Regions from separate parts of the Undibacterium sp. GrIS 1.2 genome, predicted to be linked through region 3. Evidence: predicted binding sites of a transcription regulator. Region 3 holds the regulator's gene; each other region holds the start of a gene.

The links. Region 3 encodes sigma-54, which starts transcription at its own class of promoters, with help from an activator protein. Its sites were predicted from a motif close to TGGCANGNAANCTGCTTT; they were not measured.
Region 1: the regulator sigma-54 is predicted to act here: its motif matches at 2,749-2,766, upstream of AAKU61_RS05045 (PEP-CTERM sorting domain-containing protein).
Region 2: the regulator sigma-54 is predicted to act here: its motif matches at 5,808-5,825, upstream of AAKU61_RS15555 (transglutaminase family protein).
Region 4: the regulator sigma-54 is predicted to act here: its motif matches at 2,617-2,634, upstream of AAKU61_RS15290 (DUF4114 domain-containing protein).

What each region holds. Positions count from the first base shown of each region.
Region 1 is NZ_JBEONP010000008.1:40,437-48,608, forward strand. It holds gene AAKU61_RS05035 (acyltransferase family protein) at 1-801, shown strand, start outside; gene AAKU61_RS05040 (glycosyltransferase family A protein) at 873-1,748, shown strand; gene AAKU61_RS05045 (PEP-CTERM sorting domain-containing protein) at 2,045-2,728, opposite strand; gene AAKU61_RS05050 (hypothetical protein) at 2,858-4,102, opposite strand; gene AAKU61_RS05055 (MBOAT family O-acyltransferase) at 4,112-5,677, opposite strand; gene AAKU61_RS05060 (acyltransferase family protein) at 5,773-6,891, opposite strand; gene AAKU61_RS05065 (TIGR04063 family PEP-CTERM/XrtA system glycosyltransferase) at 7,116-8,172, opposite strand, start outside.
Region 2 is NZ_JBEONP010000037.1:14,069-22,240, forward strand. It holds gene AAKU61_RS15550 (circularly permuted type 2 ATP-grasp protein) at 1-1,713, opposite strand, end outside; gene AAKU61_RS15555 (transglutaminase family protein) at 2,182-5,736, opposite strand; gene AAKU61_RS15560 (aspartyl/asparaginyl beta-hydroxylase domain-containing protein) at 6,032-7,306, opposite strand; gene AAKU61_RS15565 (TonB-dependent receptor domain-containing protein) at 7,425-8,172, opposite strand, start outside.
Region 3 is NZ_JBEONP010000005.1:58,166-66,337, forward strand. It holds gene ispE (4-(cytidine 5'-diphospho)-2-C-methyl-D-erythritol kinase) at 1-679, shown strand, start outside; tRNA gene AAKU61_RS03365 (tRNA-Gln) at 752-828, shown strand; gene AAKU61_RS03370 (ribose-phosphate pyrophosphokinase) at 957-1,919, shown strand; gene AAKU61_RS03375 (50S ribosomal protein L25/general stress protein Ctc) at 2,027-2,620, shown strand; gene ggt (gamma-glutamyltransferase) at 2,798-4,606, shown strand; gene hpf (ribosome hibernation-promoting factor, HPF/YfiA family) at 4,894-5,238, opposite strand; gene AAKU61_RS03390 (RNA polymerase factor sigma-54) at 5,392-6,888, opposite strand; gene lptB (LPS export ABC transporter ATP-binding protein) at 6,906-7,646, opposite strand; gene lptA (lipopolysaccharide transport periplasmic protein LptA) at 7,648-8,172, opposite strand, start outside.
Region 4 is NZ_JBEONP010000036.1:199-8,370, forward strand. It holds gene AAKU61_RS15275 (malonic semialdehyde reductase) at 1-554, shown strand, start outside; gene nth (endonuclease III) at 818-1,465, opposite strand; gene rsxB (electron transport complex subunit RsxB) at 1,516-2,214, opposite strand; gene AAKU61_RS15290 (DUF4114 domain-containing protein) at 2,729-3,328, shown strand; gene AAKU61_RS15295 (ComEA family DNA-binding protein) at 3,532-3,876, opposite strand; gene AAKU61_RS15300 (peptidylprolyl isomerase) at 4,007-4,852, opposite strand; gene moeA (molybdopterin molybdotransferase MoeA) at 5,031-6,446, opposite strand; gene mobA (molybdenum cofactor guanylyltransferase MobA) at 6,480-7,139, opposite strand; gene moaA (GTP 3',8-cyclase MoaA) at 7,409-8,172, opposite strand, start outside.

The sequences.
Region 1 (8,172 bases), on a different contig from region 3:
TTTTATCAGCGTCGTATTTCAAGGATATTTCCAGCGCACTTTGCATTTCTTGCTCTGGTCTTGCTGTACTTTTTCTTGACTGGAAAAAATATCAACTGGAGCGAGACGCTGATGGCGAGTCTCTTCATCAATAATTACTTTCCAGGAGAGGTCGGCCATGCCATCATGCCTTTCGGGCATATCTGGTCATTGAGTGTAGAAGAGCATACTTATATTCTGCTGACGCTCATTGCTGTGGCAGTGCGTCAGAAATATATTGATGTACGTTACGCTATTGGCAGCGTTAGCTTGCTATCAGTTGTTTTAGGTGTGCTCTACTGGCAGCATTTCCCTCCCGGTCAATTGGAGTACGAGCTCTGGGCGCATTCTGAAATTTCTGCTTTCGGTATTTTATTCTCTGGTTTGCTGCTGCTGTGTTTGCAGAGAGTCCGTATCCCGACCTTACCCGTGTTTGTCTATCCCGCTTTGATATTGCTTGGCTTGGCATGTTACTGGCGGTCAGTACCGTTGCCTGTCCGGGGTTTTATCGGCGTTGGCTTGTTTGCATTCACATTGAACGCACTTTCGACTGCGCCGGCGATTGTAAAAAAAATCCTGTCATGGACCTTACTTAAGCAAATCGGTTTGTGGTCTTTTTCAATCTATTTATGGCAACAGGTTTTTTATCTGGCACATCACAGAGATGGCTTAGCTACTTGGCTTGCAGTGTGCCTGGCCATATTCTGCGGTATCGCTTCATATTATTTGATTGAAAATCCTATGCGCCATTTTCTGAATAAGCGATGGACCAAATCTGAATGATCTTCTGGTTGGATGTATTCAAAAGACCGACCTGGCTTTGTGCATTGCTTACTATCTGACAAAGGCCTAACATGTTCATTGAACACAATAAAAAGACAAAGATGATTGCGATCTTTGCACATAATGAGTCACAAAAAATTCTTGCCTGTCTGGCGAGTGTTAAGCGCGCCATCTCTAATGACGATCGATGCATCGTCTTGAATAACGGTAGTAGTGACAACACGGGCGATCTGGTTCGCGCATTCATGTTGGACAATCCATTCTGTTCTTTGCAGGAGATCCACGTCGGTGATAAATCCAATGCCTGGAATGTCTTCATCCACGAGCTAGATGCACAAGCAACGCATTACTATTTTTTGGATGGTGATTGCGAATTGTTGCCTGATTCCCTGGACATGTTAGAGCAAGCTTTGACGGATCACCCAGAGGCACATGTTGCGGCGGCCTTACCCGCAGAAGGTATCGGTGTAGCAGATAAAGAATTGTTACTGCGGGACGGTGGCTTGTGCGGCAATCTATATGCTTTGTCAGGTACTTTTGTTACGCAGCTTCGCGCTGGCAATGTGCGTCTTCCCATCGGTTTGATCGGTGATGATTCCTTGATCGGTGCGCTGGCTTATTGGGATTTAAATCCCACCCAGAGCTGGGATATGCGCCGTATCTATATTTGTGAACCTGCGCGTTTTTACTACGAAGCTTTGTCACTATTATCTTGGCGCGATCTGCGCTTGTATTACCGTAGAAAAATCCGCTATAGCTTGCGCTACTTCCAAAATAAATTGATCAAATATCCGCTGAAGTCCAAAGGATTACAGGGCTTGCCTCAGCATATCGATCAGCTTTATGTCGAATATCCAGCCGAATTACGATTACGTTTTCGTGGAATCGACACTTGGTTTGACTGGTTAGCGTTACGGCAGATTAAGATGAGCATCACGCATAGATAGCGAGTTGTCATACGGTTGTTGGAATACGCTTATTTCGACAAATATCAGATACTCCCCATTTTAATATGACAAATAGCCTGATTGTCCATAGATTGATTGGATGATTAAAATATACTAATCAAGAGTATGTTTAAAATGCCACGAAAAATCTTAGCCGTAACATTAAAAATTCTGATTGCTGATCCCGGACTGCTGCGTCACTTCTAGCGACAGGTCGCGCTGAAAGTAAAAAAGATTGCCAGAGCAATCTTTTTTGATACTTGACGAGCTCAGTTGAACTCGTTACTTTGCATTAATTACTTAGCTTGTTTGCGACGTGCCATACCCAAGCCCGCCAGCCCTAAACCTAATAAAGCAACCGAAGCTGGTTCCGGAACATCGTTTGGAGGTGGCGGAGGTGGCGTCACTACGCTCGCATCCAGAACTAAGTTGTCGAATTGATGGTATGGGAAGCCTTGACCCCAGGTAACTGAATCCAGGTCGCTAAAGTTAACGAAGTCAAATGTATGGAAACTGAATTGGTCTGTGAATTGGAATGACTGGGTAACGGTACCGCCGCCATGGACATTACCTGTGAAGGTGATGTTCTCACCACCGTCAAAGGAGTAATAGTTATTCAATGCCGCTAAATCTATCGAATTCAGTGCAAAAGTGTTGCCATCAACTTTACTCAATACCGTTACACCCGAGCCCAAATTGTCATTAAACAAGCTGGCGGAGCCGTAATACCAGGTCATGATTTGGCCGTTGTAGAGGAAGTTTACATCGCCTGTACGTGCAGAACCAAAGCCACCGCTTGGATCTTGTGTCTGGAACAGGAAACCGCTTTCTGTATATGTCTTAGGACTTACGAAGCCTGTACCGTCGGTAGTTAATGAATCAAACCCGATCGTGGTTGCATGGGACTCAACGGACAGTGCTAACGCGGTAGATACGAGCGCCGCGCGAATGAATTTATTTTTCATGACAATAACCCTCAACAAGAAACGATTTTGTATTTCAAGCAAAAATCATACCTTATTACGCAGGCCATTGAAAAATAAGCTTGTTTTGTTAAAAATCGTTAAATTGCATCGGTTTTTTAATAGATGTGTAAAACAATTCGACAGCTATTTCTCCTTTTTTTCTGCTGCAACCAATGATGCTACCTGCTGAAACAAAGCTGGATAATCCGTTATACAACTGGCTTTTTCTTGTTGAATCCGGCGCTGATTCTCTACTGCGTTACTAGCCACAAGCTCAGTACCAAAGATCATCGCACGACTCTGTCCGATTTTATCGGACAGTATGCGTGCCAAGATCAGGTTGCCTAAACTCTGTTTAAAATGCCCAGCCTCCCAATACCATTGGGTCGCTGTTTTTAGGTCATTTTTTTCAGGAATCCGCTCACACTGCTGAGTGCCATATCCGCTGAAATCCCATAGCTTGATATGTACATTTGGATACTTGGCATTGGTTGCTGCAATTTCTTTGATTAACAGTTCTTTCCACTGCTCAAACGCTGGCCACAGACCCGTTTCTTCAAACATCGCCAGTATTTGCGCGTGGTAAGGATAGATGATGATATTGGCGTCCGTTTTATCTTCAGCGATCATGCTTAAAGTCGCACGTAAGCCATCCAATTCTGGCGAGCTGCCGCTGGCCGGAAATACCAAGTCATGTGGTTTTTGACTGAAGGTTTTTGCATATTCCAGCGCTCGTTGCTGGAATATGGCGTAATAGCCTTCTTCCCGTGCGAATTTTTTATATTCCAGCAGGGGATTCATACCACGTGGACTAATCGTTTCTGCCTCTGGATTTTTTTGAATTTCTAAAGTCTTGAGCGCATCGTTGACCGAGGTCAATGAAAACAGTGCATCAAATTGCCATTTAATCCCGTTCACATCATATTGGCTGACAGGTGTGATTACGGCTGGCGGTATAGGCTTGGTGGCATCAACCAGATAATCCAGAAAATCGACGCCTAGCAAGACAAATGCAGGCTTTTGTCCCGAGGTTTTGAAGTAGCTTAAGTCACGCCTTGAGGCACCAATTTTGGTACCAGATAAAGCCATGTTGTAAGCCGACAGACCGGCCTGATGAAAGCCTTGATATTCCGGATTGAGACCATACTCAGCACGAGAATTGCCGAAGATCAGCGCGCTTGCGTTAGTGCGGCGCGCATTGCTCAGTTTGATCTGTTCCTGATAGCGATCTGGTTGTGGTTTGACCGCATTGAACCCAGGCACATCGACGACTCTATACAGACGATAAGGGTCCACTACCACTACCAGTGCAATCGCTGCAGCAATACCCAATAATATGACGATGCAGGTCGAACGTAGAAAACGGACAAATGATGTTTGATCAGACATGTCGTTTCCTTAAAACTGAAAATATAAAAATTCTGCAGGCCGATTGATGAGTAGCAGACTGGCGACCATAATCATCCCCACCCACACTGCCCATTTCCAGCCTGGTGTCCAGCTCATATAACGTTGGATGAAGGCCGGTGCGTTATCTTTGCCGCTTTGATAGTCCAGCGCCGGATCGAATTTATCCATGATCTGCTGCGTATTTGGCAGCAGGAACGCGATGCCGGCCGCGATCAAAACCCAGGTATAGGTTTGTACAAAGCGCGTCCCGCCACCGAGATAAAACGTGATTCCCATTTTTTCTAATACTATTTTTAATCCGCCAAGATGGGAGCCGATGGTTTCTGGCAAGCCGATACCATAGACGTTGAACATGCCTTGAATAATCGAGCTGGCGCGATTGAAATCGGATGCCCTGAAAAAAACCCAAGCGATACAGACCGCGGCAAAAGTTAAGGCAATGCTAAACAACTTCCAGACCAAAGAATTACGAGGTAAACGTGAGGCACTAGCGATACCAACCCAGGCATGATTTAACATCAGATAGACGCCATGTAGCGTGCCCCAAATTACAAAATTCCAGCCTGCGCCATGCCACAGTCCACCCAGCACCATAGTGATAAACAAGTTGCAATAACGTCGCACGGAACCTTTCTTATTGCCACCTAAAGCGATATATAAATAGTCGCGCAAAAACCGCGACAAGGTCATGTGCCAGCGACGCCAAAATTCAATAATATTCACCGACTTATAAGGCGAATTAAAATTCAGCGGCAGCTTGATACCGAACATACGCGATAGTCCAATCGCCATATCGGAATAGCCAGAAAAATCAAAATACAGCTGGAAGGTATACGCCAGCACTCCGCCCCAGGCAATCAGTAGCGATGGGGTATCTGTTTTATCGAAAAAGAAGCTGGCATGCGGCGCCAGACTATCGGCGATCAATACCTTTTTGGCGAGACCCATAGCAAAAATCGATAAGCCAACTGCCATGTTTTTGGGGGACCATTGATAGGTTGCGGCATTACCAAACTGCGGCATCATTTCTTTATGGTGTAACACCGGTCCAGCGATCAAATGAGGGAAGTAAGTGACAAATAAAAGGTAATGTACAAAGCGATATTCTTTGACCTTGCCTTGATAGGTATCGACCAGAAAAGCTATTTGAGTAAAAGTAAAAAACGAAATTCCGATCGGTAAAATGATATGCAGCGCATCGAGTTTAGATCCAGTCAGATAATTGACACTGGAAATATAAAAATCCGCATATTTAAAATAAGCGAGCAGCGCGAGATTGGTAACGACGGCAAAAATTAGCCACGGCTTGGCCTTAGAGTGATCATTGGGATGATTGCGATCCATATGGCCTATGCGCCAGCCAGCCCAATAATTGAATGCGATAGAGCCTAGTAACAAAGGTAGATAGCGATAATCCCACCAGCCATAAAAAAACAGCGAAGCCAATCCTAGCCATCCTGCTGCTAACTGATGGCTACGTTTCGCCAACGCAAAAAATACGATGGCAGTGACTGGCAAAAACAGCAGTAAAAAACTGAAAGAATTAAAAAGCATCGCTTAGAATCATTCTTAAAAATAGGTAAAAATTATCAGCATCAGCTTGTTAGATCACTAAAAAATGCGGTGTGACTTTGAAGGCCGCAGCCGGCTCAGGCTTTACCTTGATGTGGTTTAGAGATGCGGCGGATCTGATCCGCAATCGCACCAAAGCTGCGATCAAATATCATGGCAAACCAATTTTTCTTATGTTCCGTAAATTGCCCGATCACATAAGTAAATAAGGCGATCAAAACTGAGATACAGAGAATATCCATCAAGCTAGTCGCATCGTGCGGGTAGAAGCGCAGCCACATCGATACCACCAGCATGTGTGCCAGGTACAGTGTAAAAGTGTAAGACGAGATGGCGCGTATGCTATGACTACATTTTTCCAGTAAGGAGAATTCTGCATAGCGCGCACAATAAAAATTCATCAGAATCATCAGGCAGACTAGGTAGTCCTCCAGATCACGACTGGCACTGCCCAATGTCAGTGATTTGAAAGGCCAGATCTGCGCACCCCAGGCTAGCAAGGATTGATCAAAGTCAGAATATTCGTAAACGCCAAGCGCAATTAGACTCATACACCAACCGAGTCTTGCCATGTTGACGCTGAGAGGGATTTTGTTTTGGTGATGGTATAGAAATACGCCACTCATCCATACGGGTAACAATAGCCAAAGTTTGTGTCCCAGGATTAAAAAAACGATGCCACCCAACAGGATGCGTTTGTATGAGGAAAAATAATAGAGGGTTGCAAAAAATACGTAATACCAGACTTCATATCCCAAAGACCAATAGGGGATGAGCCACGGCGGGATCTCAGAAAAATTCCATAACTCTCCCAAAAACAGAAGATGAAACGGAATATAAAAATACGCTTTAGAAACTTCGTAGTAAGGCGCAGCCCCATCGCCGTTCGGGAAATAAGTGTTGCATACGTAGTTCAATAAAAATGCCAGCAATAAAAGCGGCAATGCAACCGAGTAAATCCTGGCACAGCGAGCAACGGCATATTCACGCAAGGACTGCTGCTTGGTCTGCGTCGTATAGGCAATCACGTAGCCTGATAAGACGAAGAAAATAATCACCGCTTCCCGACCTAGTTCTGGAATAAATTGCCGGGCACTGCCGCCGACAATTTTTTGCGAACTGAAGTGATCTAACACCACAAATAGCGATGCCAGAAAACGAACAATGTCGAGGTAGAGGGAATATTGCTTGTTCATAATGGTTGATCAAATTTCAGACTGACTCTTGCTTGTGTCCAGATTGGTGTATCTGGTTAGTGCTGATTGCATCTGTCAGCATGCGTCAGATTAGAGTGAATTTGAATATACTCCCCATTAAATTTAAGAAATATGCTTGATTGTCCAATGATTATATGGATAATTAAAATATACCTATTGGGAGTATTTATTTCTCTCTAGGTGGGTAAGCTCAGACGGTCAATTTATAAACCGCGTAAGCCAGTCAGCCGGCTGTATATCTGCTTATAACGTGCAACGCTAATCGGCCAGTTTCTCTCGGTTTCTACATAGCGACGCCCAGCTTCACGCAGGGCTGGCCATTGTTGTGGCGCATCCATCAGCGTACCGACTTTTTGAGCCAGCGATTGCGGGTCATCTGCTTTAAACAGCACGCCGGTTTTACCGTCTTCAATCAATTCTAAATGCCCGCCGACATCGGACGCGGCTAACAAGCGTCCTTGCGCCATGGCCTCTAAAGGTTTGAGTGGTGTGACCAAATCAGTCAAGCGCATGGACAGCCGCGGGTAGACCAGTACATCCAGCAAGTCGTAATATTGCTGAACCTGCTCATGTGGCACCCGTCCGGTAAAGATCACTTTGTCGTCAATCCGGAGTTCTTTTGCCAGTTGCCGTAATGCGCCATCTTGTGGCCCGCCACCCACCAGCAGTACCCGCAAATCTGGTGCGTGCGCCAACATCAACGGAAATGCACGCAGCAGGACGTCCAGGCCTTCGTAGGCGTAAAACGAACCGATAAATCCGATCAGGCGTTTATCTTGCAACCCTAATTTTGCTTTCAGTGCGAGGTCAGCAATCCCACCGACAGAGAATTTATCGATATCGACTGCATTGGGAATCACAGTGACTTTGTCTGCAGCGATGCCGCGTTGTACGATATCTTTACGCAGGCCTTCACAAATCGTGGTGATTGCGTTCACACGTTTTAAAGCATATGTTTCCAGCCCACGCGTCACACGGTAGCGCAAGCCGAACTCTTTGGCCGTGCCGTGATCGACTGCGGCATCTTCCCAAAAAGCACGCACTTCATACACCACAGGAATACCAAATTTTTTGCCGGCGCGGAGTGCCGCAATCGCGTTCAGGCAAGGGGAGTGTGCATGCAAGACATCAGGCTTGATAAGCGGAATGATCTCGGACAAGCGACGCGTCAATCCATCAATGACGGCCTTTTGATTTAGTACGGGTAATTTGGCGAGTGGCCCGTTGATTGCGGGCGTCCGATAGAAATGTAAGCCGTCG
Region 2 (8,172 bases), on a different contig from region 3:
GGCTTTCACCGCAGGCCATTCTGCACCGCGATCTTCTAACAAAATATTGAATAAAAAATTCAGCGACACACGCGTCAGACGAGCCACATTATCGCAACGCTCTGCATTACGACCAAACCAAAATAAGTTCTCGGCCATGCGGCTGGATAAATGTGTATCGTCACGAATCAGATCACGACTAGTGGTAGTGCGCTTTAATAAATGATGGGTGTCGATATGGGCATTGGCCTGCACCCAGGTGTCTTTACTACTGCCACCGCGCTGCATGGCAATCACGCGCGCATCGGGGCCAGTTGCCACGCGGGTCAAACCACCCGGCATGACAACATATCCTTTAGGTGTGGCGCAGGCATAGACCCGCAAGCCGACGGCGCTGGCGCTTAAGCTGTCTGGTGTGCCTAGCTTCCAGACTGGGGCTTGGGATAGCCGTACCAATTCTTGTGCTACATAATTTTTAGGATTGGCGCGCATTTTTGCGATAAATGCGGTACGCGCTTCGCCTTTCAGATCTTGTCCAAAGACAGGGAATTCACGCAACTGCGGGAAGCTCGGTTTGATCACCAACTGGTCGAGTCTAGTGATGGCTTCTTCCAGCGCAGCAGGTTCACCACACCACCAAGTGGCGACCGATGGCATCTTGAGCGGCGCGCCTAATAAGTGCTCACAAAGCGAGGGCAAAAAGCCGAGTAATGCACCCGATTCCAGCAAGTTAGAGCCCAAGCTATTGGCGATCAACACATTGCCACGGCGTGCGACCTCCGTGAGTCCGGCCACACCTAAGGCAGAGTCGGTACGTAGTTCTAAGGGGTCGCAAAAATCATCATCGACCCGGCGCATAATGACGTGCACCCTCTGCATACCAGACAAAGTTTTGAGCCAGACCATGCCATTGCGCACGGTCAGGTCGCTACCTTCGACCAGCGGCAAACCAAGATAGCGCGCCAGATAGGTTTGCTCATAATAAGTTTCGTTATACGGACCCGGTGTGAGCAGCACAATCAGTGGCGGTTCGCTGTCGCGCAGAGGTGCAGCATTCGGCGTATTGGCGGCGCACTGGCGTCCCCAGTGGGCGAGACTGTCGCGCATGGTACTAAAAAATCCTGCCAGATTTTGTACTTTCAGGTCCCGCAACAAATCAGGGAAAACCCGCGCCATCACGGCACGATTTTCTAAAGCATAACCGGCACCGGATGGCGCCTGGGTGCGGTCGCCCACCACCCACCAGCGGCCATTTGGCGCGCGGGCAATATCCACTGCATAAAAATGCAAAGCAACGCCATCTCGGTGACGCATGCCATGGCAAGGTCGTAAAAATCCGGCATGGCCATGAATTAATGCTGGCGGCAATAAACCTTGGGCGAGCAATTTTTGGTCGCCGTACACATCCAACAAAATGCGGTTGAGTAAAGTGGCGCGCTGGATAATTCCGGCCTCAATCCCTGCCCATTCGTCTTGCGGCAGTATCAGCGGAAGTGCGTTTAAATCCCAGGGGCGTTGCATGCCTTTGGCATCGGCATAGACGTTGTAAGTGACACCGTTTTCGCGTACCTGACGCTGCACTGTTTCGATGCGCTGACGCATCATATCGGGCGGCTCTGCCGATAAACTATCCAGCAAAATCCGCCAATGCGCGCGCGGCTGGTGGGTGATATCCAGCATTTCATCAAAACTACCTTGTGCTACAGGATAGTTCGCAAGCAGTTGACTCGACATAAGACTAATGATTTCTTTCAGAGATAAAGCGCAGACGGTATTGATCTGCACTTCCTTACTACTAAATTGCTCAATTACTTAATTACTGAATTACTTAGCTACTTAGATTACCTATTTGCTGATTTTGGCGAACCTTACCCAGCATCGACAATCCACAACGGATCTCTTTTTTTGAATAAGGAGGAGCAAAATTTGAGGTGCCGTGGATGCAGAAAATCATCTCTAAATTTAGCACGCAGCAATATACTCCCCCCAATTTTATTCAAAATGACCATATAGACCAGTGAATATATGGACAACTTAATATACTTACTACCAGTATTTAATTTAACTCTAGTCCAGATTAACAAGTGCAGAAACATATTGTGTTGTTGTTCGCCCTGATATCTTGTTTATTCCCTGCACTATTCAGCCAAGTCGGAGAACGTAGATTCGCTCTACTTTCTCCGACAGCGCTCTGGCGAGCCCTTAGTATACCTGCCAACGTAAATCCAGCGTCATCGGGAAACTAGGATTGAGATCTTCTTTGTGGACAAACATCGGTCCCGGCGTATGCCCGTGCGACCAGAAACGCGCAAAACGGCGTGCCTCTGCGGCATTGGCATTCACCGGCGAACTGGATTCGCTGCGACCACCGGGGTGCGACACGTGATAAGTACAGCCACCAATCGCACGGCCGCTCCAAGTATCCACCAGATCAAATGTCAGCGGCGCCTGAATTTTGATTGTGGGATGCAATGCCGACCAAGGGCTCCAGGCGCGGAAGCGGACACCTGCAACGTATTCGCCGGGTATGCCAGTGGGATGTAACGGCAACATACGTCCATTGCAAGCAATCGTATGACGCCCAGCCGTTAAGCCGCGAACTAATAGCTGCATCCGTTCGACGGAAGAATCCACATAACGCGCAGTGCCGCCACCGGTCATTTCCTCACCCAGCACATTCCACGGCTCAATTGCCTGACGCAATTCCATCTCAACACCTTCGTACACGACGGTACCAAACCGCGGGAAGCGGAATTCAATAAACGGATCAAACCAATGCTCTTCAAACGCATAACCGGAAGCGCGCAAATCCTTCACGACATCACGGATGTCCTGCGCCACAAAATGCGGCAGCATCCAGCGATCATGCAAAGACGTTCCCCAATTAACCAGCTTGGCTTGATAAGGCTGACGCCAAAAACGTGCTACCAGTGCGCGCAGCAGCAGCATTTGCAGCAGGCTCATACGCTCATGCGGCGGCATTTCAAACGCGCGGAATTCGACCAAGCCTAAACGGCCGGTAGGGCCATCGGGTGAATACAGTTTGTCGATAGAAAATTCTGAACGATGCGTATTCCCGGTCAAATCCACCAGCAAATTACGCAGCAAGCGATCGACCATCCAAGGTTTATCGCCCGGATGCATGGTCGGCAGCGCCTGATCCATTTGCTGGAAGGCGATTGCCAACTCATACAAGTTATCGTCACGCGCCTCATCCACCCGCGGCGCCTGACTGGTCGGACCGATAAACGTGCCCGAAAATAAATAAGACAAGGCGGGATGGTTTTGCCAGTAGGTGATTAAACTCTTCAACAAATCTGGCCGACGCAACATCGGGCTGTCTTCTGGGGTGGCACCGCCGAGCGTGGCATGATTGCCACCGCCAGTGCCGGTGTGGCGACCATCGACCATAAATTTTTCTGTACCCAGACGCGTCAGACGCGCTTCCTGGTACAGCGTAGACATGTTGTAGACCAGCTCATTCCAGCTTGCGGCTGGATGAATATTGACTTCAATCACACCCGGATCTGGCGTCACGCTGAGTAATTTGATACGAGGGTCGCGTGGCGGCGGATAACCTTCAATCCAAAGTTTTAACTTCAGCTTGGCGGCGGTGTATTCGACCACATTGACCAAGGCCAGATAATCTTCTATCCGCTTTACCGGCGGCATAAAAATATGCAAACGGCCGTCACGTACCTGCACGCACAAAGCGGTGTGGATGACATCACGCGGTTCTATCACAGATTTGTTTAAGCTCGCCGCTGGCGAAACTGGTTTGGCGGGTACAGAAGAAGTGGCAGGAGATTTCGCCATTAAAGTAGCGACGGCGGCCGGCGTTGCTCCTGCCGACGTTGCCGCCGCAACCACTGCGGCGTGTGCAGCCATAGCGGCTGTTAGCGGTGCCGGGCTGGTACCGCTCGCGGCTGTTTTAGTTGAAGAAACAATTGTTGTCACTGCTGCGACAGCCTTAGTTTTGTCGGCAGCAACACTGGCATTTGTAGCACTATTACTGGTCACTAGTTTGTCGTCTTTGGCAGAAGGCAAAGGCGTGCGCGGGGCGAACGGGTCTACATCAAACTCATGGATTTCTTTTTCTGGCTGCACCCAAGGCAATGCACTCAGCGGCAGGCGTAAACCCATCGGAGAATCGCCATCGATCAGGTATAAATGTTCGCGCTTAATTGGCCACGGCGAGGTCCGCCAGGCAACCCCCAAAGAGATGCTCGGGTCTGTGTCTTTTGGCTTCAGCGGCAAGACGTAACCAACCACCTCGCCAAGGCCGTGCTCCAGCAAACGCGCTAAGCGACGACGTTCTTCTGGCGCTTTTAAATCAGCTTTCAGCGGATCTAAATTGACGGGCAAACCCTGTTCGCGCTGCGCCTGTTGCATCACATCTTCATAGGCTGGAATCTGGCTACCTTCTGGCAGTGATAGCGCTTTAACCAGCGCCGTCATAAACAGATATGCCTCGGCATTGGTATACCCATCGGCTTTTTTCTCATCCGAGAATAAGCTGGCGTCCAGCCACATCGGCTGACCATCAATCCGCCAATAAATATTTAAAGCCCAGCGCGGTAAAGGTTCGCCCGGATACCATTTTCCCTGACCGTAGTGCAGCATGCCGCCAGGCGCAAAATGGTTTTTCAACCTGTGCATCAGCTCGCCGGCCAATTCCCGTTTTTTATCACCATGCGCCAGCGTATTCCACTGAGCACCATCCATATCGTCGATAGAGACAAAGGTCGGCTCACCACCTTGCGTCAGTCGTACATCTTGTCGTTTTAAATCTGCATCGACTTGCTGGCCGATCAGATCAATCGCCTTCCAGTCGGCGTCGGAATACGGCTTGGTCACGCGCGGATCTTCATGGATGCGGGTAATCGTCATCTCATGGTGGAAAGTCACTTCGGCCTTATCGGTAAAGCCCGTCACTGGTGCCGCAGAAGAGGGCAACGCAGTGCACGCCAATGGAATATGCCCTTCACTGGCCAGCATGCCGGAGGTCGGATCTAAACCAATCCAGCCGGCACCCGGGATATACACTTCCGCCCAGGCATGCAAATCGGTGAAGTCAACGGTAGTACCGCTAGGGCCATCTAATGCTTCCTGATCAGCGGTGAGCTGGATTAAATAGCCCGATACAAAGCGTGCCGCCAAACCCATCTGACGCAAAATTTGCACCAATAACCAGCCACTGTCACGGCAAGAACCGGAGCGATTGGTTAAAGTTTCTTCCGGCGTCTGTACGCCCGGCTCCAGCCTGAGCAGATATCCGATATCGCCCTGCAAACGCTGATTGATAGCGACCAGAAAATCATTGGTCAGCAAATCTTTTTTCAGAATCGCAGTACGTGCGTCCTCCACCCATTTGGTCTGCAATTCACCCGGTTTTTCGGTCAGCAAATAAGGGCTAAGTTCTGCACTCAATTGCGCAGGATAGCTAAAAGGAAAATGCTCGGCGTATTTCTCAACAAAAAAGTCAAAAGGATTAATCACCGTCATATCGGCAACCAGATCGACAGTAAATTCCAGCACATCCGATTTTTCAGGAAAAACAAAACGACCAATGTAATTACCGTAGGGGTCTTGCTGCCAGTTGATAAAATGCTGTTCCGGCGCGACGGTTAGTGAGTAAGACAAAATCGGCGTACGTGCGTGAGGCGCTGGACGCAGGCGCACCTCATGCGGAGAAAGAGCAACCAGGCGGTCATAACGGTAGCTGGTTTTGTGATGCAATGCGACACGGATAGCCATTCGATATTGCCTTTCGATAAGGGTTAAAACGGCGCTAGAGAGCAGCGTCAAAATGCCATGTAATTTCACTAAAAGCAGGATTCATGCCCATGTAAAATGCTATGGGACTTAAGAAAACAGGGCGGCATATTGAATTTGAATGATACGCCAGCGATGTGTCGCCAGCACGACTGACGAGCATTACTCTCGAGCGTGTGACAGATAAAACGTAAAAAGCAAATATGATTCTTAAAAGTCAATAACAAAAACTCAGAGAAACTGTTAATTAGGCAACTTCAACGAAAGCATGAGTTATTTAATTTTTGAATGCTTTTATACCATGCGACATTGCTGTTATTAGCGCCCTCTCTGCGATACTTAAATGCGGATGCCAAATGTCGAATATAAGTACGACTCGCAACTTATTACTATTATTCCAAGCCTCGTGCTCAATTGTATCGTCAAATATTAATGCTTTCCCCGGCTCCCAAGATCTTACTTGGTTCCCAACTCGAAAACCACAATCGTTCGGAATAATCAGGGGGATATGGGTAACTAACCGTACATTTGAAATACCAGTATGTGGTGGAATTTTTGTAAATGGTTTAAGTAAAGAAAACATTGCAGACGGTGTTTTATCCAATTGAATAGGCTGCGGAACATTTGACAGCAACTCCATAGTTCTTGGGCACTTCATTGTATTTTCTTCTATTAATAGACCGTTTTTATATAAATGAAATGCACTCCAATTTGGCGAATTATTTAATTCTGCAAACTGGTTCAATGGTAACCCTTGAGGATATTCAAGATAAGGTGTAAAACCTTTTTCGGCCTGTAATATTTGTAAAAATTCATCGCGGATTTGATCTGTTTCCTGTTCAATTTTTACAAGCCAAGGAAATTCCTCTCGCTCGAAAAATTCGATAGGAGCAAGGCTAGAGTAATGAAAACCAACTGATTGTGAATCAAACCTTTTTTTGCGACCAACCAAGATGTCAATAGAATCTCGAAAGCGATGAAGCTTTTCATCGGAAAATTCTTTATAAAAAGGTGCCAAATAGTCATCTAGAAATTGTGCATATTTTTTATCGTAGTCTTCCTTATACTTAGTTGCATGTAAAACTGATGGGTGAAGACTTGGATGTAATTTTTCCATTGGGGGAGCGACTTTGGCTACGGCTACATGAGCCACAACAGCTTGGTGATGTAAGCCCTGTCTATCGAGTAAATCGGCACGCATTATCAATGCTAGCAGATCGCTAGGATCAATAATTAGTGCCTGCTGAATGGATCGCTCTTCAGCTGCTTCATCCTTTAATTGACGATAAGTAATTGCCAAGCTAATCCATGACTGCAGGTTGCTCGAATCTATGGAAACGATCCTCTGAAACGCAATTAAAGCTGATTTAAATTCGCCTCTTTTTAATGCATGTTTTCCTAACTCACTTAATGTCAGAACATGATTAGGAGACATTTGCAAAATTGCGCTCCAAAACTTTAGTGCTTCTTGTTCATTACCCGCTTGAATGGCATTCTTAGCTAGCGCAGTCAACACTTCAATTTCTTTTAAGATTGCTCGAGTTGTTTCCATTTAGTTTCACTTTTCCGGCTTATGGTCTTTAGCAAATCGTCCTTATCTATTTACATAAAAAAACGGCAAACTAAAGCTTGCCGTTTTTTATCTCACATCACCTATAAAAAGAACTGGCTCAGAATTTAGCAGTCAAGTTTATAAATAGCTTGCGTCCGTATGAATCATAGACTTGTGGATAAGTATTACCATTTGCCGAACCTGCTGCTGCTGTAGCGTTAGTTGAAGCAATTGGCGGATCCTTGTCAAACAAGTTATTAATACCACCACTGATAGTGATTGTTTTCGTGATTGGATACGCCGCATATAAATCGAAGTAGTCACGTGCGCCCAAAGTAGCCTCAATTGGGTTAACTGTACCAGCCAACAAAGGACTTGGATTTAACGTATCGTTATTTACACTGCTAAAGTGACGCCAAGTTCCGGAAACTTCCACTTTCCATGGTGTTGCCCAAGTGGTACGGAACTTATGACGCCACTCTGGATTTGGTGTACCACAAGTAGCACCAAAATACCCTTTGCAATCGTAAGCACCTAAACCAGGCACGTTCTCAGTCGTCAGCTTGCTCAGATAAGTTCCATTGAAACCAAAGTTTAAGCTACCTAGAGTGTTCAGTTTAAAGCTGTAGCTACCACCGACATCAATACCAGAAGTCGTTACTTTTCCAATATTTGTTGTATTGGCAAGAATGTACCCGTCAGTAGACAACCAAAGACTGCCGAACTTATCACGATGAACCAGATTACAGAAGACAGGGTTACCTGTTTGCAAGCATTGATTTAATGCTGTAGTTGGATCAACTGTGCTTATAGTATTGTCGATCTTAATGTTAAATGCATCAACTGTAATACTCAGATTTTTAACA
Region 3 (8,172 bases):
GATTGTCGGGGTTCCTGCAGATACCGATTTAATGGTGCGCGCAGCTCGCTTGCTACAACATCATAGCGGCAGCACTTATGGCGCCAATCTAACGCTGACGAAAAAACTTCCCATGGGTGGCGGACTTGGCGGCGGCTCATCCGATGCAGCAACCACGCTGATCGCACTAAATCATTTATGGGAATGCGGGCTAACGCGGCACGAACTAATGGCGCTGGGCTTGCAATTGGGTGCCGATGTTCCGTTTTTCCTGTTCGGCCAAAATGCCTTCGCAGAAGGCATAGGTGAGCGACTGCAAGCTATCCACACACCAGAGCAATGGTTTGTGGTGATAGAACCCGGCGTCCAAGTACCGACACCAGCAATTTTTTCTGCCAAAGAGTTGACAAGGGATACGAAACCAATCAAAATAGCGGACTTTTCCAGCCTATCAGAAATGATTTGGAAAAACGATCTGCAAACAGTTGCTTGTACGCTGTTCCCGCAAGTTGCAGCAGCCATTCAGTGGCTTAGCGCTTACGGCAACGCGAAGATGACCGGATCTGGTGCTTGTGTTTTTTGTGCATTTTCTGATGAGGCAAACGCCGATCAGGCGCTAAAACAAGTACCGCATCACTGGCAATCATGGAAAGCCAAAGCAATAAGTCAACACCCGATGGCTTATTTGCTGCAGACGTAAAAAAATTTGGTCTGGTGTTGAAATCCCGCTAAAATAGCGGCTCAGAATTTAACACCAGATAAACGGTTGTGTAGGGGATTCGCCAAGTTGGTTAAGGCACCGGATTTTGATTCCGGCATTCGGAGGTTCGAGTCCTCCATCCCCTGCCATTAAATATAAAGCCGCCGCATACAATGTGCGGCGGCTTTTTTCAATTGTATCAGCAGTGTTTTTGCTAAAAGTTTAAGTCTGAATTAGCAACTACGCTTGACCCTCAATCTAGCCGATAGGTCCCGCCATGGCAAACGCGCGCGCAAATGACAACATGATGGTTTTCACCGGAAATGCTAACCCTGCGTTGGCTGAAGGTGTTGTCAAACAATTGGGCATTCCTCTCGGTAAAGCAGACGTTTCTAAATTTTCCGACGGTGAAGTGATGGTCGAAATTAATGAAAACGTCCGAGGTAAAGATGTTTTCGTTTTGCAATCAACCTGCGCACCGACGAATGACAATCTGATGGAAATCATCTTGATGGTCGACGCTCTGAAGCGCGCATCTGCTGGTCGCATTACTGCGGCGATTCCTTACTTTGGTTATGCCCGCCAAGACCGCCGTCCGCGCTCTGCACGAGTAGCGATCTCAGCGAAGGTTGTTGCCAACATGCTGGAAAAAGCTGGCGTTGATCGCGTGCTGATTATGGATTTGCATGCAGACCAAATCCAAGGCTTCTTTGATATTCCGGTTGATAATATTTATGCATCACCGATTTTGCTGGGTGATCTGGTTGCCAAGAACTATGAAGACTTATTAGTCGTTTCACCCGACGTTGGTGGCGTCGTCCGCGCCCGCGCGCTGGCAAAACGTTTGGGTTGCGATTTAGCGATCATTGATAAACGTCGTCCAAAAGCCAACGTATCAGAAGTCATGAACATCATCGGTGAAGTCGAAGGACGTAACTGCGTGATTATGGATGACATGGTCGATACTGCCGGGACACTGACCAAAGCGGCAGAAGTTCTGAAAGAACGTGGCGCGAAAAAAGTATTGGCTTACTGTACACATCCAGTATTGTCGGGTCCGGCAATTGACCGTATCTCCAACTCACCGTTGGATGAGCTGGTTGTCACCGATACCATTCCTCTGTCAGATGCTGCAAGAGCATGTAGCAAAATCCGCCAATTGTCTTGCGACAGTTTGCTGGCTGAGACTTTCCGCCGTATTACTAAAGGCGAATCCGTTATTTCTCTGTTCACGGATTAAGCATAATTTTCTGCGAGCTTGTTTTAAAACAAGCTCGTTTTTTCTGTGTCCCTGGTCGCGGGGACGCAAAACCGCAAGTTCAATCTTGCATTTTTTGGAGTAGCACCATGAAAGTAATCGCATTTGCACGCAAAGAGCAGGGGACCGGAGCGAGCCGCCGCCTGCGTATTGCTGGCCAAACACCAGGTATCATCTACGGCGGTACAGAAGCGCCTGTCAGCGTCACTCTGGACCACAATGCTTTGTACCATGCATTGAAAAAAGAAGCCTTCCACTCATCCATTTTGGATCTGGAAGTTGATGGTAAAGCCGAAAAAGTATTGTTGCGCGACTTCCAAGTCCACGCATACAAACAATTAGTATTGCACGTTGACTTCCAACGCGTTGATGCAAACAAGAAAATCCACGTAAAAGTACCTCTGCATTTCATCAATGCTGACGTATCTCCAGCAGTTAAGTTGTCTGCTGCAGTCATCAGCCACGTTGCTGTTGAACTGGATATCTCTTGCTTGCCAGCAGACTTGCCAGAATTCGTTGAAGTTGATCTGTCCAAATTGGAAGCTGGTCAATCTATCCACGTTTCTAGCCTGGTATTGCCAAAAGGCGTTACAGCAATTGTTCACGGTGATGACGCGACTGTCGCTATCGCTGTGGTACCTGCTGGCGCTACTGCAGCAGAAGGCGAAGCAGCAGCGAAGTAATTCGTTTCTGCCTGAACCAAAAAAAGCCACCTTCAGGTGGCTTTTTTATTGAACGAAATAATATCTATCTAAACTAATTAGGACTTACGCAAGTCCTGTTAATAAGAGAAATCCAGTCTGACTGGATAAGACGATCAAGTTAAAATCAATTCTATTGAAACGTCCCAAGGATAATCCATGCGCGCTCCGCTGCTTTCCCCACTACCTTGCCTATTTCTGTCAAATTCAACAAGCTTGTTGCGCGTATCACGCTTAGGATTAATCGCACTGGCGCTGGCATCAAGCATTACTGCGACACAAGCGCAATTCGTAGCTAAAACTACCAGCATTAATCCCGTTGTTAAATACGATATTGGTTATGACATCGTCAGTCCAATCCATGCTAAGCATGGGATGGTGGCGAGCGAACAAGGCTTGGCAACGCAAGTTGGCCTGGATATGTTAAAGCGCGGCGGGAATGCGGTCGATGCTGCGGTGGCGGTTGGCTTTGCGCTGGCGGTGGTGTTGCCCAACGCAGGCAATATTGGTGGTGGAGGTTTTATGCTAATCCATGACGCCAAATCGGGTAAAGACATCGCACTGGATTTCCGCGAAATGGCCCCCATCAAAGCAAGCCGCGACATGTATCTGGATAAAGCAGGCAAAGTCATTCCTGGCAAATCACTCTACTCGCATTTGGCGATTGGCGTACCTGGAACTGTCGCCGGATTGACGCAGGCGCTAAGTAAATACGGCACCATGAAATTATCAGATGTCATTGCACCTGCGATACAACTGGCAGAACAAGGCTTTGAGGTAAGTCCACATCTAGCCAGCATCCTCGACGCAGAATACGACCATTTGGGCGCGTGGGAGTCGAGCAAAGCGATCTTTTTTAAAAATGGCAAACCTCTGGTCGCAGGTGAAAAATTAATCCAAAAAGATCTGGCTGCATCCCTCAAGTTGATTGCAAAAGAAGGCGCGAGTGCTTTTTATCAAGGCGCCATCGCAAAGAAAATTGTTGCAGAAATGGCGCAGCATGAAGGCATCATCAGCGCAGAAGATATGAAAAATTATAAGGTCGTCGAGCGCGAACCCGTCAAAGGTAGTTATCGCGGCTATGAAATCGTGGCCATGCCGCCACCCAGCTCAGGCGGCGTACACATCGTACAAATGTTGCATATTCTTGAACACTTTCCGATTAAAGAACAAGGCAGTAATAGCGCACAAAACTTACACCTGATGGCGGAGACCATGAAGCTCGCTTATGCCGATCGTTCTGAATATTTGGGCGATCCCGATTTTGTCAAAGTACCGATTAAAGCACTGACATCACGCGCCTATGCTGATGAGTTATCAAAGAAAATTAATCCAGAACATGCAACGCCGTCCGATCAAATCAAGCCCGGTAAACTAGCGCCTTACGAAAGTGATCAAACTACCCATTTTGCTACAGCAGATCAGTATGGTAACGTCGTCGCAACTACCTACACGCTGAATCTGAATTTTGGTAGCGGCATCGTTGCTAGCGGCACCGGCATTACCTTAAATAATGAAATGGATGATTTCTCCGTAAAAGCGGGTGCTCCCAACGCGTTTGGATTACTTGGTGGCGATGCCAATGCGATTGCGGCATACAAGCGCCCGCTCAGCTCAATGTCACCGACAATTATTTTAAAAGACGGACGACCATTTCTGACCACAGGCAGCCCGGGGGGTAGCCGGATTATCACCACCAGTTTGCAAATTATTATGAATGTGATTGACCATGATATGAATATTGCCGAAGCCAGCATTGCGCCTCGCATTCATCATCAATGGATGCCAGATCAATTGCGCGTAGAAAAAGGGATCACTATCGATACCTTAAACATACTGGAGCAAAAAGGTCAGCATCTGAGATTGTCACCGACTATGGGGCGCACACAAACGATACAAATGAGCAATCAGGGATTTGATGGTTATTCAGATCCGCGCAATCCCGACGGAAAAACTTTAGGGTATTGAGGTTAAATTTAAATGCGTACAAGCTAATCTGTGCGGCTTAAAGAAATGAATAGCTACGAGTGTCGCTTATTTCTCCAGTACCCAATATAAATACTCTCCCCAGGTATATTTTAGTTGTCCATGTAATTACTGGACAATAAGCCATATTTATAAAAATAATATGGGAGTATATTTATATCAGCGCATAATCTTCGCAAAAAAATCAAGTGTTACGTAAACAAAAAAAGGACGCCGGATTGCGTCCTTTTTTGCTATTTTCTAATCGAAAAAGCGACTAAGTCATCTGCTTACACTGGCGTCGGATCGGGTATGTGTTTGATCGCGTCATGTTGATGATTTTGGATTTTGTCTTTATGTTTAATGACTTGTCGGTCCAGTTTGTCGATGAGAGTGTCGATGGCGGCGTAGAGATCTTGTGCCAGGCTTTCAACATGAATATCTTTGCCACTGATGTGCAGATTAATGTCTGCTTTATGGCGTTTTTCCTTTTCTTTGAGCTTGTCCACGGTCAGGATGACGGCGATATCAATTACTTGATCGAAATGCCGCCTGATACGTTCAAGCTTATTTTGCACATGTTCACGAATTGCAGGAGTTACTTCGAGGTGATGTCCACTGATGGTGAGATTCATACTACGCTCCTTGGTAATCTTACTTGTTACAAACATTTTGTCTTAACTCAATTAATGTAAATTTAATCAGACGATGAATTGGCAGACTAATACTTAAATTATTTATTGAGCTAAATTATATATAGCAACACACGAGGATATTTCAAGAACAAGTTACAAAGATTTGCGCAGGCTTACTGGCGGGATTTTCAAGGCCTCGCGATATTTGGCGACTGTGCGTCGCGCAATTACCATGCCTTGTTCTCCCAGCATGTCTGCAATCTTGCTGTCAGAGAGTGGGATTTTCTGGTCTTCTGCTCCTATCAACTGCTTGATGAGTGCACGTATCGCGGTGGATGATGCTTCCCCCCCTGCTTCCGTCGCGACATGGCTACCGAAGAAATATTTCAACTCAAACATACCATGCGGGGTCAGCATGTATTTTTGCGTCGTTACACGAGAAATAGTGCTCTCGTGTAAACCCAGTGTATCAGCAATTTCGCGCAACACAAGTGGTCGCATTGCAACGGCACCGTGCGTGAAAAAATTACGTTGTCTTTCAACTATCGCTTGTGAAACCCGCAAAATCGTATCAAAGCGTTGCCGCATATTTTTGATTAGCCAGCGCGCCTCTTGCAATTGGGAACCTAGCGTACCGTCACCCCGATTTTGCTTCATGATGCTGGCGTACATACTATTAACACGTAGCTTTGGCATCACATCTTGATTGAGTAATACTTGCCAGCCGTTCACTGTCTTTCTGACTATCACATCCGGCACGACATAATCTGAAGCCGCCACGGCAAATTCAGCACCCGGTTTGGGGTTACATTGACGAATAACCACTTGCGCTTCGCGTAAATCCTCGTCATCACAATTAAGGATTTTCTTCAACTTATTAAAATCTCTTTGAGCGAATAAAGTGATGTGGCTCTCAACAATTTTTTGCGCCAGCCGACGCGTCACAAAAGGAATTTTAGGAAAACGTTTAATCTGCAAGGCCAGACATTCGGATACATTTCTGGCACCGACACCGCTAGGGTCAAAGTTCTGCAACATGTTCAGCGCAAAGGATAATTCTTCCGGCTCAACACATAATTCCAATGGCAAGCTGGCATGAATTTCTTCAAGCGTTTCCATCAAATAGCCATTGGTATCCAAGGCATCAATCATCAGCTCAATCAGAGCACGATCACGGGGCTCGCGAATGTTCAATCGCATCTGCTCCAACAAGTGATCTCTGAGGCTAGTTTGTGCTGCTTCTAACTGCGGACGTCCGTCATCTTCTTCTGACGATTTGCTGCCTTGAGGAACATCATCAAAGCTCCACTCTTCTTCATTCGCGCTGGTGCTATCGGCAGAGGCAGCGACTTCGCTAAGCTCGGCATTTTCAGTACTGGCACTTGCAGTAGCTGCATCGCCATTCATTTCTGGCGCGGCGAATTCAGTTTCAGAATTATTCGTAGTCGCACTGATGGCGCCGTCGGCCAGCAAGCGCACTGCATTATCCATAGGATCATCTACCCGCTCCAACATGGGATTGTCGGAAAGTAGATTTTCTAACTCTTGATGTAGCTCCAGCGTGGACAATTGCAGCAAACGTATCGATTGCTGCAATTGGGGCGTTAAGGCCAAATGCTGGGACGTGCGGAGTTGCAGGCTTTGCTTCATCATCGTATGGCTTCCCGCTACATGCGGAAATGCTCTCCCAGATAAACTCGGCGAACCGATTCGTCTTTAATGATATCGTCTGGCTTACCAGTCGCCAACACAGCGCCCTGATTAATGATGTAGGCATGGTCACAAATGCCAAGAGTTTCGCGTACATTGTGATCTGTGATCAGAACGCCGATACCCCGGTTTTTAAGGAAGCGCACAATCCGTTGGATCTCAATGACGGCAATCGGATCGACGCCTGCAAAAGGCTCATCCAACAACACGAAACGAGGATTGGTTGCCAATGCTCTGGCGATCTCTACCCTGCGACGTTCACCACCCGACAAGGATAAAGCCTGATTTTCACGAATGCCGTCAATCTGCAATTCGGCCAGCAAGGTGTCTAAACGTTTTTCAATTTTCTTTTTACTCAGAAATTGATCGTTTTCATCTTTTTGTAATTCAAGAACTGCACGGATATTGTCTTCTACAGACAGCTTACGAAATACCGAGGCCTCTTGCGGCAAATAAGATAAGCCCAAGGTTGCACGTTTGTGTATGGGTAAGCGCGAGATATCAACACCATCAATATTGATCTCACCGGCATCAGAGGGTACCAGTCCAACAATCATATAAAACGATGTAGTCTTGCCAGCGCCGTTCGGACCTAGCAAACCGACCACTTCACCGCTCTTTACTTCCAACGACACGTCACGGACGACTTGCCGCGCGCCATAGCGCTTTTGCAAACCCTTAACTAATAATGTACTCATCTTATTCTTTGACTTTTTTGTCGGATTTTGGAGCCAAAATTAACGTCACACGTCCGCCACCGTCAACAGATTTTCCAGACGTATTATTAGTCGCCACGAATACATCGCTAAGACTGTCGTAGGATAAAAAGTCGCCCTGCTGTTCCTGTGTGACGGTTTTACCTTCAAGATATTTCACGTCAGCCTTAGAAATAAATTTTACTAATTCTGTCCTGGTGTCATATTCGACCCGGTCTGCTACACCTTCTACCCATAAGTCTGGACCGCCGTCACGCTTTTGACGGAAAAATACTTTGCCGCCCGCAACAGCATAGAGAACAGCACTCTGCGTTCCATCTTGTGCGGTTGTCACGACAGCGCGCTCGGCTTTGACTAACAAGGTACCTCGGGTCAAAACGACATTCCCCGTGATGGTAGATACGTTTTTCTTCCCTTCGGAAATAGAATGATCTGCGGTAATTTCTGTCGGCTTATCGGCATCCGCTTTTTCAGCAAATGCCGCCGAATGTAAAACTACTGCACTGAC
Region 4 (8,172 bases), on a different contig from region 3:
TATTTACCAAAGCCCGCACCCATAATGAGTGGTTGGATAAGCCGGTTAGCGACGCTCAATTGCAGCAGATTTATGATTTGATGAAATGGGGCTCGACCTCGGCAAACTGCTCACCGGCACGGGTGGTTTTTGTGAAAAGCGCAGAAGAAAAAGTCAAGTTGCTCGCTTGTATGGCACCGGGTAATGTTGATAAAACTAAGGCCGCACCAGTGACCGCCATCATCGGGATGGACATGGCGTTTTATGAGCAATTGCCAAAGTTATTTCCGCACGCAGATGCACGGTCTTGGTTTGTTGGTAATCAGGGATTGATTGATGCGACTGCGTTTCGCAACTCGTCTTTACAAGGCGCTTATCTGATGCTGGCGGCACGGGCAATTGGTTTAGACTGCGGCCCGATGTCGGGTTTTGATCCGGATAAAGTCAATGCGACCTTCTTCGCTGGGACCGAGGTCAAGGCCAATTTCATTTGCAATCTTGGCTATGGCGATATGGCAAAAGTATTCCCACGGTCGCCACGTCTGGATTTTGATGAGGCTTGCAAGATCGTTTAAAGAGTCGGTTGGTGTGGCAAATATCACCGTCGTTACGGGATAGTGAAAAAGGCGCAGGCGGCACAATACTAATGTGTTACCTGTGCTTTTTTATCTCTGGGAATTGAAATACTCTCTATTAGTATATTTTAATCGTCAATGAAATCATTGGGTAATTAAGGGTTTTTATTAGAATTGATGGGGAGTATATGAAAAATAGGCTATCTTCGGATTGTTTAGCCCGGACTTCTTATGGCTCCAAGTAGGGCGTATTTTGTGTTCCTTTACGCCCCTTTTGGCTGCGGCGTCTTTTGTTTGTAGTCGCATAAATCAGCAATCATGCAGTTCCAGCATTTAGGCGTGCGCGCCAGGCAGGTATAACGGCCATGCAAAATCAACCAGTGATGCGCATCGAGCTTGAATTCTGCCGGAACAAATTTGAGTAATTTTTCTTCGACAATATCGACGTTTTTACCTGGCGCAATGCCAGTACGATTACTCACGCGGAAGATGTGCGTATCTACCGCAATTGTGGGCTCACCAAAAGCGGTATTCATCACGACATTCGCCGTTTTTCTGCCGACGCCTGGCAATGCCTCTAATGCAGCACGTTCTTTTGGTACTTCACTGCCATGTTGCTCAATCAGGATGCGGCAGGTGGCGATCACATTTTTAGCTTTGGTGCGAAACAAACCGATGGTCTGAATGTAGGGGATCAGACCATCGACATCTAGCGCCAATATTTTTTCTGGCGTATTCGCGACCGGATACAGCTTGCGCGTGGCCTTGTTGACCGACACATCGGTGGCTTGCGCCGACAACAGCACGGCAATCAAGAGTTCAAACGGACTGGTGTATTCCAGTTCGGTGGTTGGATGCGGATTTTGCTCTTTGAAACGGCTAAAAATGATCTGGCGTTTGGCTGCGTTCATGTCGGTTCTGGATTTATGTTTTGATCTGAGTTTAGGACTTAGTTTAGGACTTAGTTTGTCTCTAGCTTTTTAAGCCGCGCGCGTTCTATCGCAGCGGTGATGATGGCTTTTTTGCGATCACGATCAGCGATTTGTTCGGGAGTTAACGCGGGTTCGTCCATCAAGGCATTTAATTTGGTCGTTGCTTTGGCGGCGAGTCTGTCGTCGTTTTCTTGTTGTTCTTTTTTGAGTCTAGCCTGACGAAAGTGATAGGCCTCGCGTGCCTGATCCGCCTGTTCTGACGACCATGCATCCCAGCCTGTCTTGCCTGGCGTAAGCTCGACCATGCTGATGCAATCAACCGGGCAGGGCGCAACGCACAGGTCACATCCGGTACATAGCATAGGCAATACTGTGTGCATCTGTTTGGCCGCGCCCATGATGGCGTCGACGGGGCAAGCTTGGATGCAGAGCGTGCAGCCGATGCAATAGGCTTCATCTATCAAGGCGACAGGTCGTGGTCTTTCATGTCCGTGGCTGACGTCTAGCGCGATCACGGGCTTACCGAGTAAGTTTGCCAAGCGCCGTATGCCTTCTTGACCACCGGGTGGGCATTGATTGTAATTGGCGCTGCCATTGGCGATCGCCTCGGCATAGGGGCGGCATGCGGGGTAGCCGCACTTAGTACACTGAGTTTGCGGCAGTAAGTCTTCAATCTGATCGGCGAGTGTGTGTAGCATTTCTGATTTATCTAAGGCAGAGGCGATCATTATCCTAGATAACTCGGCTGCGCTGGTGGATTGATGCGCATTGCTGGAATTGTACGATTTGGACGCGATGAAAATGCATCTTGACTGGTTGTCGAAAACTTTTACATCTCAAGAAATTAAAGACTTTTTTCTGAAAAGATTGAGATTTTGAATAATTTTTATCGATCATTTATAAATTGAAATAAAAATAGAAATTGCCCAAGAGAATAATTGAATCTCAAGCAAAGGTCTTTTAGAATCCAAAAAACTGAACCATGTCCTTGGAGAGCTAAGCCAGGCAACGGTTGTTAGATATTTTCGAATCCCACTCGCAGAAAAAAATAAGGCGGGGTTATGTACTGCCAGGATTTGCGAGAGTGTCGCAGGCAATATTTTGATGAAAAGCTTTTACAGAAGAAAAAATGGTACAAAAATTGCGTTGCCTCCATAGTCTTTTCGTATTTCATCCATTTGTTGTTCATTTGCCTAATTAACCAGTTGATCGCTTTATCTAATATTTGAAATGGGAGCTTTAATGAAACTTAAATCTTTATTTGCCGCTTTGTGTATTAGCGTCGGATTTGCCAGTTCTGCATTGGCTGTTCCTACCACCTATACCAACATAGGTACACAGAACCCGATTTTGTATACTTTCGTCGCTACTTCGGCGGGTGATGTAATGGCGTATTTTGCAGGTTCTACTGCTGGTTATACCAACACACTCAGCTTGTTGGTCAACGGCGTTGATACCGGTATCTTTGGCTTGAATAATCACACGTCTAACTACGGCGACTTGCTGAATTTCGGCGCTGTCAATGCGGGTGATAATTTAGTATTTCGTTTGAATGTGCTAAACAATGGCGATACTTGGTATTCGCAAAAATCGTCTAACTCTGATGGCGTAAATCATGTTTACTCCAACTCTTATGGCGGCGATGCGTTTGTTCCTGCTGGGGTTTATGTCGCTTTTGAAGATTTACGTAACGGTGGCGATTTTAATTACAACGACGAAAACTTTGTTTTTACCAATGTCAGCAACGTGTCTAACGATGTTCCACTGCCAGCAACACCATTGCTGCTTGGTTTAGGTATGGGCATTCTGGCCTTGGTTGCCAAGCGTCGTAAGCAAGTATAGGCGTAGGAGCGGTGTGGAGGTAGCTTAGAGGTTCCCAAACGGTTGTGAGGGATTTTTCTGAGGAGCTATAGCGATAAAATTTGTGATTCGCTTTAGCGAGTTTGCAGTCACCCGAGAATAAAAAAGCTAGATGCATTGCATCTAGCTTTTTTTATTGGCGCAGCATAAGTCTTTGCTTACTTATGATGGATTGATGATCTAAGTTACTTCTTTTTTGCATCCGGTTTTTGTTTGGCAATGATCAGATCTTTGATGCTGTTATACGCATCCGCCGGCAAAATCTTTTTGTTCAACAAATCATCTTTACCGTTATACGGGCGACCTTTGATGATTGCATCAGAACGTGCATCGCCAATCTTAGGCAATTCGGACAATTCTTTTTTAGTCGCACTATTGATATCCAACAGCTCCACCTTGGCCGAGGCCGATACCGTAGCTGACGCAGACGCAGATGCAGAGGCTTTTTTAGGCTCGTCTTTGGCTTGGGCTGTGCTGATGATGAATAAGGATGAGGCGACTAGCAGTATTGATTTCAACAGTTTGTTCATGATTACCCTTTGTATGATGCCCAGTCTAGTAGTCTGGGTAGTTATTAATTTCTAAAATAACGATATAAAACAAGCGAGGAAAAACCAAATTACAGTACAAACCAGGAATAGCTGCTAGAAGGCTATCATATTATTGTGTTTGCACTGCTGAATTAATCACCACTGGGGTAACGGGTAAATTAGTGAAACTACCGCTGGTCGTCGTTGGAACCGTACTAATCTGATCCATGATAGTAAGCCCGGTCACAATCTTGCCGAAGACGGCATAACCCGGATTAGTGGCGTTGCTGTAATCCAATGTCGTGTTATCTACGACGTTAAAATAAAACTGAGATGTCGCAGAATTTGCCACAGAGGTACGCGCCATGCCGATACTGCCACGAAGATTACTTAAGCCATTGTTGGATTCCAGCGCAATGGCGGCTAATGTCGCAGGTTGTTGTAAATCGCTAGTGTAGCCGCCGCCCTGAACGACAAAATTGCTGACCACTCGATGGAAAATCTTATTCACATAAAAGCCACTTTCTACATATTGTAAAAAGTTGTCGACCGTGATCGGCGCTTTGGCCGGGTTAAGCTCAATCACAATCGTACCCATTGACGTCAGCATTGTGACTTGCGGTTGTGCAGCCAGAGGAATGGTTAAACTACCGGAGTAAAGTGATGATCCGTTGCCCGCCGTGATGGACACCGCTACCGTTCCGACCGCAACGATTTTGCAAGTGAATACTCGTTGCGTTGCGCTGCCTCCGGCGACTTCGGTAATCGTCAGGCATGCTGGATTGGAGATGTTAATGCCTTGGTCGAGATTTTGACCTTTGATGGTCATATTGCTGGTCTTGCGATACACCAGTTGATCTGTCGTGACACTGGTAATAGATACCGTTGGAGTGTTGCTAGCAGAGTCGCTACCGCCCCCACCACAAGCAGTAAGTAGGCTAAGGCTTGCGCAAGTAAGAGCGGTCCAGTTGAGCACTTTCAAATTCATCTCCTGAGAAATAATCACATGTTTAAAACGCTGATTATAGCCCGTGAAAGAGGGCGTATTTTCGGGCGCAATACTTTGTTACTTACGTGAAGTATCCACTCTTGATCCACGAAAAAACGAAAGTGATTGCGTCTTTGATTGACGTCGGGCATTGGACGGACGCAACTCAGATCAATCCTTCAAACAATAAAATATCGACTTTTTCACCGGCGGCGATATCGGCTTGATCGTGGTGTAGTACCACCATGCAATTGGCTTCTGACATTGACCGCAGAATTCCTGAGCCTTGTGAGCCGGTGATACTCACTTGTAGCTGTCCATTGGTAGCGACCGAGACGATGCCGCGCTGGTATTCGGTGCGACCAGCGCGCTTGCGCAGAGCGACGCTTGAGATGGCTGGTACCAGCGGTAGCGATGTTGATGATGTTGTTGATGTTGATTCTGCTGCCCCAGCACCCATCATGTGCAACAGTGCGTCGCGGACGAAAAAATAAAAACTGACCATTACTGCAACTGGGTTGCCCGGTAGACCAAACAGATACGCGCCTTTTCCATTAGCCTGATCAGACTTATTTGACTGAATTTTGCCAAATGCCATTGGTCTGCCTGGACGCATAGCGATACTCCAGAAGGCGACATCACCTAATTTTTCCATCATCTGTTTGGTGTAATCCGCTGCGCCGACCGACACGCCACCAGAGGTAATGATGGCATCTGCGTTTTCGCCAGCGGAACGAAAAGCGGCTTCCAGCGATATCGGATCATCTTTGATCACGCCCATATCGATGATCTCGCAGCCGAGCCGAGTGAGCATGCCATATAAGGTGTAGCGGTTGCTGTCATATACGCAGCCTAAATCGAGGGTTTCTCCCAGCGATCGCAGTTCGTCACCGGTTGAGAAAATAGCGACACGCAAGCGGCGTTGTACGGCCACTTCAGCTACGCCTAATGACGCTAGTAAACCAAGATCGGCAGGCCGTAAAATTTTGCCTTTGCTTAGCGCTGTTGTGCCAATCGCTAAGTCTTCGCCTTTGAGGCGACGGTTATCGCCAGCATTTATTTGGGCCGCTGGTATGCGGATTTGCTTTAAGTTGCCGAGATTGCTTTGCTTTGATTCTGTCGCTTGCTTACTGTCGCTTATCTCAACAGTCCATTCTTGTGGAATCACTGTATCGCAGGAGCTTGGCATCACCGCGCCGGTCATGATGCGTACACATTCCCCCGGTTGTACTGCGCCTTCAAAGGCGCGTCCAGCATAAGCGGCGCCGACAACTTTTAATGTGAGGGTTTGGTTTGTTGGATCGCTATTGTCTGTAGCTTTTTTTTGTAAATCACTACCGATAAACGCGTAGCCGTCCATGGCAGAATTATCATAAGCAGGGACGTTAATACCAGACAGAACATCGGCGGCAAGCACGCGTCCAAGTGCTTGGCGTATGGCGAGTTTTTCTACCGAGTCAATTGGCGTCACAAACAGCTGGATGATCTGCTGTGCCTGCGCGACGGGCAGGGAGTTAGGGTCGTAATCCGACAAACAGCTAAGGAGATGATGTAGGTTTGCGGCTGGGGTGTTGGCGCTCATAAAATAGTTTGATTCGACTTAGTTAGATTCGACTTAGTTAGATCGGGTCAGGTTGGAGTGTGAATTTAGTCCGGTTTCAAATTGTCGCAAATCTTGCAGCGTATTGATATTACGGAAGGCGGCGACATCTTCAAATACGACTTCGACACAATGCAGGCTTGCATGCCAGGCATCTACTTTACGCCCGCCATGTCGTAAAAAATCACTCAGCTGCGGTAGCAAGGAAATTTTCATTAAAGAAAATACCGGGTGCGCCTGCTTGGCAATGACGTTGCCATTGGATTCCATTGTGACAGCGACGGCAAGATCCGCGTTTTCTTGCAATAACGCTGCTGCCAGATGTTCTACTAGATTGACGGGTAAAAATGGCGAGTCGCATGGCACACTGGCTAGATAGGGCGTTTTGCAATGGGTCAGGCCGGTTTGTAATCCGGCTAAAGGACCTAAAAAGTGATTATCATCATTCTCCGCGTGATCTGGCCAGACTGGCGCACCAAAGCTCTCGTAAGTAAGTAAGTTTTGGTTGGCATTGATGAGCATATTGCCAACTTGTGGCGAGAGGCGCTGCAACACGTGCATCGCCATCGGCAAACCGCGAAAAGTCTGCAAACCTTTGTCCACGCTGCCCATACGTGTACCACGACCACCTGCGAGTATCAGTCCGGTAATGAGTTGCTTATCTATGCTGGTCATGTCTGCGAGCCATGGAATGTGTTGCGATTTGAGTTCTGGAAGTTACTGGAGCTTATGCAAATAAGCTTAAACCCAGAGACATTCTTATCCCTTGTTATAGATCAAATAATGGTGGTGTGCGAATATACTCCCCATTATTTTTATGGAATATGCCTTATTGTGCAGAGAACATATGGACAATAAAAATATACATGGTAGGAGTATATTTTACTTATCCTTAGCCGCCGAAGTCGGTTATCGAATTTAGCCACCGAATTTAGCCACCGAAGTTAGCCGCCAATATAAGACATCTCCACTTTTTTCCTGGTGATCTGAAGTTCATCTGTATTTTGGCTGCGTAATTCCGAATAACGATCAGTGCGTTGCTGCCATAGTTGTTTGATGACATTGGCGATGGCAAGATCACTGTGCTGCTTGTCATCATCTCTGATTAAGGCGCGTAAATCATGACCATGGCTGGCGAACAGGCAAGTGTACAGCTTGCCCTCGGTAGATAGCCGGGCGCGGCTGCAATCGTGGCAAAAACTTTGTGTGACGCTGGAGATCAGGCCGATTTCACCGCTGCCATCGGCATAGCGCCAACGGGCGGCGGTCTCGCCTGTGTAATTTGCATCGATTGCCTGGAGCGGCATGCCGGCAGCGTTGATGCGCCTTACTACCTCTGCCGATGGGATGACTTCATCTAACTTCCATCCATTTGAGGCACCCACGTCCATGTATTCTATAAAGCGCAAAATATGTGGCGTGTTTTTAAAATAGCGCGCCATGGGAACGATCTCCTGATCATTTAAACCCGCTTTAACAACCATGTTAACTTTGATTGGACCAAGCCCCGCCTGATGCGCTGCTGCGATGCCATCAAGCACATCGGACACCGGGAAATCGACATCATTCATTTGTTTGAAAGTGGCATCATTGAGCGAGTCCAGCGATACCGTGACACGGGTTAAGCCAGCGTCTTTCAGACTTTGTGCTTTGCGCGCCAGCAACGATCCGTTGGTGGTCAGGGTCAGATCAAGATCGCGTCCGTCCA